DNA from 2 places in the Marinobacterium sp. xm-m-312 genome. Region 1 is predicted to be linked to the other one. Evidence: predicted binding sites of a transcription regulator. Region 1 holds the regulator's gene; the other holds the start of a gene.
What was found. Region 1 encodes LexA, which represses DNA repair genes until DNA is damaged. Its sites were predicted from a motif close to TACTGTNTANNTANACAGTA; they were not measured.
Positions count from the first base shown of each region.

Region 2: uvrD (DNA helicase II) is a predicted target of LexA. The motif match lies at 2,318-2,337, and genes of this name have one in related genera.

Region 1 is NZ_WBYS01000004.1:215,040-218,625, forward strand. Features, by position in the region: gene dinG (ATP-dependent DNA helicase DinG) at 1-1,229, opposite strand, end outside; gene lexA (transcriptional repressor LexA) at 1,381-1,992, shown strand; gene XMM312_RS06740 (SulA-like leucine-rich domain-containing protein) at 2,004-2,408, shown strand; gene XMM312_RS06745 (thioesterase family protein) at 2,538-3,005, shown strand; gene XMM312_RS06750 (DUF6586 family protein) at 3,008-3,517, opposite strand; gene topA (type I DNA topoisomerase) at 3,517-3,586, opposite strand, start outside.
Region 2 is NZ_WBYS01000003.1:25,384-28,969, reverse strand. Features, by position in the region: gene XMM312_RS04345 (homoserine kinase) at 2-967, shown strand; gene XMM312_RS04340 (GAK system CofD-like protein) at 1,064-2,233, opposite strand; gene uvrD (DNA helicase II) at 2,365-3,586, shown strand, end outside.

The sequences.
Region 1 (3,586 bases):
ACACGGCTAAACTGGGTACTTAGCGGTGGCAACCAGCGCTCCCCTACACCCTTATCGAGTGCAGACTCTTCATCTTCCATCGCCCCTTTAAGGGCATTAATAATCTTCTCTAACTGAGGATCAACCTGTGATAAAAACTGAGCCAATTCACGTGTCAGGCTAGCCAAACTGTCGGGTACCCTGCCTTGCGGGTAGCGCAACCTGCGCTCATCCACCGGGAGTGGCAAAAACTGTTCAGAGACTAGATCGTCCAGACGCTGCAAATGCCCCTGAACCACATTGAGACTGGATTGAATACGACTGATTGGATCTTGCAAAACCAATGCAGAATCCGCTTCATCCAACAGCCCTTTTAACTGACGCTCCAGGGTTTTGAAGGCCTTTTCACTCGCTTTAACTCGCATAGAGAGCGCGAAGTGGTTAGTCGCCTTATCACCCAGATGATGCGCCTCATCAAATATGTAGATTGAATCGGCCGGTTCAGGAAGAATCGCACCACCGCCTAACGCCAAGTCAGCCAGTACAAGATCGTGGTTGACCACCAAGAGATCGGTTGTCTCAATATCGGCCCTAGCACGATAAAACGGACAGGCGTTGAAATGCGCACAGCGACGATTGGTACACTGCATATGGTCTGAGGTAAGCGGCATCCAGGTCTCATCATCCAGGTTGCGCTCTAGCTCATCACGATCACCCTTCCAACGACCACTGGCAAACTCATCCAACAGGCCGCTGTACTCTTTGATCTGTTCAGGCCCCAACACTTGGGCCAACTCATCTTCAAACAGGGCTGACTGTGAAAGATCCTGCTGATTACTAAGAAGAGACTCTAATCGGCTAACACAGAGGTAGCGCCGACGCCCTTTGGCAATTTCGTACTTAAATTCAATACCAGCGTGCTCAGCCAACTCAGGAAGATCTTTCAATAAGAGCTGTTCCTGAAGTGCAACGGTAGCAGTGGAAATGATCAGCGTTTTACCTTTAGCCTGCGCTATTGGAAGTGCGGCCAGCAGGTAAGCAATGGTTTTACCGGTGCCCGTTCCAGCCTCTACGGCGACCAGATGATTTTCACCCAGACGCTGACCCGCATCGTCCGACAAGATACCACCCAACTGCCGTGCGACCGCTGCAATCATATGCTTTTGTGCATAACGAGCCTTTAAATCGCGAGCATTTAGAAATGCGCGATAAGCTGTCTGTATGGTGGTTTGGGTCTCTTTGTTAAGCACATCGCCTCCGAATTAGTTGGCCATCATACAAAAATACTGGATATACAAACAGAAAAAACTTGACGACATTTAAAATACTGTATAAAAATACAAATACTGAATAAACAGACAGTCATTTAAATTCCAATCAGTACTGTCATAGGGGGCGTTTATGAAGCTTACAAATCGTCAAGAAGAGGTGCTTGATTGCATCCGTCGCCATATTGATGAAACAGGATTTCCACCTACACGCGTCGATATTGCTCGCGATCTAGGGTTTAAATCTGCCAATGCAGCAGAGGAGCACCTAAAGGCCTTAGCACGTAAAGGGGCCATTGAGATGATCCCTGGCACCTCTCGCGGTATCCGTATCGTCGGTGAAGAGGAGGAGCAAGAGGGCCTAGCGATCATCGGTCAAGTTGCCGCAGGTGAACCCATCCTCGCAGAACAACACATCGATGATTACTGCACCATCAGTTCAGACTTCTTTCGCCCAAGAGCAGACTACCTACTCCGTGTCCGCGGCATGAGTATGAAAGACATCGGCATTATGGATGGTGATCTTTTAGCAGTTCACCAAACACGTGAAGCACGTGAGGGTCAGATAGTCGTTGCTCGTGTCGGTGAAGATGTCACGGTAAAACGATTCCACCGCGATGGTCACATGGTCTACTTGATAGCAGAGAACGAAGAGTTCGACCCGATTAAAGTTGATCTTCGTGAAGAGCAGTTAACCATCGAAGGCTTGGGTGTTGGCGTAATTCGTCAACAGAATGACTTTTAAAGGTAATCACCATGATTGCTTACAATCAATTTGCACAGAATGATGCGGGTCTTAAACCACTGGTTTTGACTGAGCTGGTTCAGCACACCTCACAGGTAAATCTGAACACCATGCTTCTGCCGATGCTTGCCGCATTAAGTCAAAAAGAGAGCTGGCTGGTTATGTTAGAGCCGCCAAAATCTTTGACTAAGCAGGTGCTGGCGGATGCAGGTGTCGACCTCAAAAAAGTGTGGATACTTCGTCGTGATAAGCGCCATGGTTTAGACAAACTTGCTCAGCGCGCACTGCAAGCGGGAACCTGTCACACACTGATCTGCTGGCACAATGACCCTGCCGATGACGCGTTAGTCAGCCAACTGAAACGCACTCAGATCTCTAGCGAAACAGAGTGTCTATTGGTACGTAAAAAAATTTAGCCTCCCCCTTTGCTGCGTTGTAGCAAAGACCCCCATAGCCGCTCTTTGAGCGGCTTTTTTATTTAGCTTGAATCAGACCCTGAACCATCATAGGCTCAATAGAGGAGTACCACTTACAAGGAGAATAGTGTGGGATCGCACAAGCCAAATCAGCAGCCGTATCAGTTAACCGACTTCCCTATCCAAACATTTGATAAGATCCGTTATGCCGATACCGATCGTCAGGGCCACGTGAACAATGCCGCATTCAGTACCTACCTAGAGACAGGCCGTGTCGAATTTCTCTACGATCCAAAAGACCCACTCGCCAATGACAATTGCGAATTTGTCATTGCCAGTCTGCATTTGAACTTTCTAGGTGAGATCACTTGGCCAGGACGTCTGGATATTGGCACCGGTGTAACTCGCGTGGGTACCAGCTCATTTGGACTCTACCAGGTGCTATTCCAAGATGATGTCTGTGTCGCGACGGCAGAGACGACCATTGTTCAGATGGATGTGAGCAGTCGCAAATCAGCCCCTCTTGGTGATGCAACAGGACACTATCTAAATGATCATCTTTTTGTGAAGGGTGTTGAAACGAAAGGAATGAACTGAGTTTACCACTCTTGCGCGTTAGAGCGATGTCTTAGGATCATCGCTCGTAACTGCTCAAACCACCCCTGCAACTCAGTCTCCAGTTGCTCCTCAAGGCTCGATTCTTTGGCCAAATCTATAATTGCTATGTCAGATTGGCTAGCGCTCTCTTGCGAGGGAGGTAGGGGTTTATGAATAGCTTTGATGGCACTGATCAACTTAGACAACCAACTACCGGAATCCTGACAGAGCAGCTCCATCTCATCCAACTCACTGGAATGGATTCCCTGTTGCTTAAAAGCCTTGCTCAATTCAGAGGGTGTCGACTGGGTCAGCAGGACACGCTCACGTTCAGCCAACTCATTAAGATAGGCTTTATAGGCGCTGTCTAAATGAAACAGCGCAGCCTCTTGCAGGCCACGAAGCTTCATACGATTGGTCGATTCACCGGTCAACTCAGTGTTGATACCCACCAGCGCGTATTGTGCAAACGCGAGTGTTTGATTCACACGCTGGGAGTATAGGTCAGCCATTAACGCTTCTTAGCTTTGGCTGCTTCAATTTGCCACATACCATTGGTGAAGTAAGCTCTCCAACCAGTC
Region 2 (3,586 bases), on a different contig from region 1:
CATGGCTGTATACACTCAGGTGTCTGACACCGACCTCGACAAACTGCTCGCTGATTTTGATATTGGCCAGGCCGTGGCACTTAAAGGCATTGACGGTGGTATTGAAAACACCAACTTTTTCTTAACAACAGAAAAGAGCGGCCAGCAGGCGGAGTATGTACTCACTCTCTTTGAAGAGCTTGACAGAGATGAGGCACCTTTCTTTGTTGAACTGGGCAGCTGGCTAGCGAAACGTAATGTTCCCGTCTCTTATGCCATCGAAGATCGCAATGGCATTGGTCTGAAACAGATCTCAAAAAAACCGGCCATTATTCAACCGCGATACCCCGGTGCACACCTAAAACGCGAGCTTATGACGGCCAATCATTGTGCTCAAATCGGCACAGCCCTTGCACACTACCACCAAGCCTCTAAGGATTTTTATCTAAAGCGTCAGGCACACCGTGGGGTATTTTGGTGGCGCAGAGAGAGTGAACGACTCGCGCCTTTTATCGATTCAGAGTCTCGTGATCTGCTATCCGAAGAGGTCGCTCGGTTTGATGAGCTACGCGACACCTACACCAACCTGCCGATGGGCATTACCCATGGCGATCTTTTCCATGACAACGCGCTGTTCCATGAGGATAAGCTGACGGCAATTCTGGATATCTACAATGCGGCAACCGCCTACTGGCTCTATGACCTTGCGATTGTCGCCAATGATTGGTGTCTGGATGAGAATCTGCAGATTGATCCGGTGAGAGAGCAAGCGCTGTTAAAAGCCTATTCAGCGATTCGCCCCTTTAGTGCAGAAGAGCATGAGGTTTGGCCGCAGCTGACTCGTACCGCCGCGATGCGTTTTTGGCTATCACGCCTTGAGCCTTGGGTTGATGCCCAGCAAGGCAACGGCAGCGATAAGACACTGAAAGACCCTGATGAGTTTAAACAGGTGCTGATGCACCGAATTAAATCGCCGAGTCAGCTGTAGGAACGAATTTCTACATTTAAAAGATAGTGGTGTCAGACCGGAGGTCAGACACCTGTGAGGAACCGGTGGGTCTGACCTCTGGTCTGACCCATCTATCTATGCCAGTGATAATAAAGCTTCCGCCAACTTAATCTCGTCGTAGCGATCTGTGCGTTCAGGATTAGCCAGATCAACATCCAAAAGCTGAATGCCACGCTTACCAAGCCAGTTTAGAAACTCTGCATCAATGCCACTCAACAGTGTGGAATCGGTCAGCAGAATATCGATACAGCGCTCCGATCCACCTTGAAAACCACCGCCTGCATCTCGAGCAACAAATCGTTCCAACTGCTCAACCTGCTCCTGCAAGGTCATACCAAACTGCTCAGGATCCATACCTAAATTTGGGACATACACTTTGCTGGCAGGGTTATCCATGATCGCTTTACCCACCCCTTTGGGGAGTAGGTTAGCCAGAATACTGCTATAGAAACTACCGGGCGGGAAGACGACCAGATCTGCTGAATTGATCCAACCTCTCTCTTGATCAGCCAAATGCGATTCCGTGCCCTGCGGCAAATGCAGATCAAGTAAGGCGATACGCTCATTTAATGGCTGGGACTCTTTTCCTGTCATCCGATGCTGCCCGATGATCTCTCGCCCACTCTCTGTCGTCACTTTCAGTTCACCGCACTCGTCCGTAACAGTGCGTACTTGGCCTCTAACATGAACCAGACGACTAAACAGCAGAGCAATAGGATCTAATGATCGATTATGGCTCAGGTAGCCCCCCGCCAATATCAGATTACCAATACTGGCTCGCCTGAAGTCAAAATCCTTGGGGGCTGACTCAAGAAAGTAGTTTAAAAAATCACAAATAATGCTCTGAACTGGCTCGGGAATGGACTGAACGCGCCTGTCGTTGCGTTGTTGCATCGCCTCGACCCTTGCACGTAATAACGACTGTGATTCATCGGTCGGCAGGCGGTACGCAAACAGCTCGATCACTTCAGGGTGACCGGCGAGTGAAGCGTCAGCTAACGCCATCATGCGGGAGCGCAAATCGCCAACAGCAGGCATATCAAATGCGTTTCGCAACACAGCGGAGCTGCCGCCAGAGTCATAGGGAGTCACTAAATGAATAGAGTTATGGGTATAGCGTTTGAGAATCTGCGAAAAGCCATTCAACGCAGTGCCACCGCTAAAAAAAAGCAACTTAGGCCCGGTATCAGGGTTGGCTTGATACTCAGCCAAACGGGCAGTCGTATGGTCAGCAGATAAGGGCATTCACTACTCAATAAAGGTGGATATGTCATCCCAGTGTAAGTTTGCTGCGTAGGAATGCCAAGACTCCCATAATAATTATGCGTATACTGTACGCCCATTCAGTAATTTCTCTTTTTGAGCAGTGCGGCACTATGGATGTAACTCACATTATCGACTCCCTCAACGATGCGCAGCGTGAAGCGGTTACCGCGGATATCAGCAACCTTCTGGTGCTGGCCGGTGCAGGATCAGGCAAGACGCGTGTCTTGGTTCACCGAATCGCTTGGTTGATAGAAGCCGAGCAGATTTCACCCTATTCGATATTGGCGGTTACCTTTACCAATAAAGCGGCTAAAGAGATGCGTGGACGTATCGAGAGCCTGCTCAACGTCAATGTGCATGGCATGTGGGTCGGTACTTTCCACGGCTTGGCGCACCGACTGCTTCGCTCGCACTGGCAAGAGGCCGGGCTGCGTGAGAACTTCCAGATCATGGACTCCGATGACCAGTTACGTTTGGTTAAACGCATCTCTAAGGAGATGGGATTAGACGATTCACGCTGGCCGCCGAAACAGATTCAGTGGTACATCAATGCACAGAAAGATGAAGGGCTACGCAGTAAACATCTAGAGCGCACCGGTGACCTGGTACAAGACACCTTAATACGTGTCTATGAGGCGTATGAACAAGCCTGTGATCGCGGCGGCATGATCGATTTTGGTGAACTCCTGCTGCGCTGCCTTGAACTGCTGCGTGATAAGAACCCACAACTGCTGCAGCACTACAAAGAGCGCTTCCGTTACGTCTTAGTAGACGAGTTCCAAGACACCAACGCCATTCAGTACGCTTGGTTGCGCCTGCTCTGTCAGGGTGAACACAAACTGATGGCCGTGGGCGATGACGATCAGTCGATTTACGGCTGGCGTGGCGCACGTATTGAGAACATTCAAAACCTTGAGGCACACTTTGGTGGGCTTAAGACCATCAAGTTAGAGCAGAACTACCGCTCGACAGACAACATTCTGTCTGCGGCCAATGCCGTCATTCGCAACAACTTTGGACGACTGGGTAAGGAGCTGTGGACCGAGGGCAATCAAGGCGATCCTATCAGCCTCTACGCAGCCTTTAATGAACAGGATGAAGCGCGATTCATTGTCGATCGCATCGCACAGTGGGTATCGGATGGTAATCGTCGTGACGAGAGCGCCATTCTCTACCGTTCCAACGCACAATCCCGTGTGCTTGAGGAGATGCTGATCCGTGCCGCAATTCCCTATCGCATCTATGGCGGCCAACGATTCTATGAGCGTTTAGAGATTAAAAATGCCCTCGCCTACCTGCGCCTAATAGCCAACCGCGATGACGATACGGCGA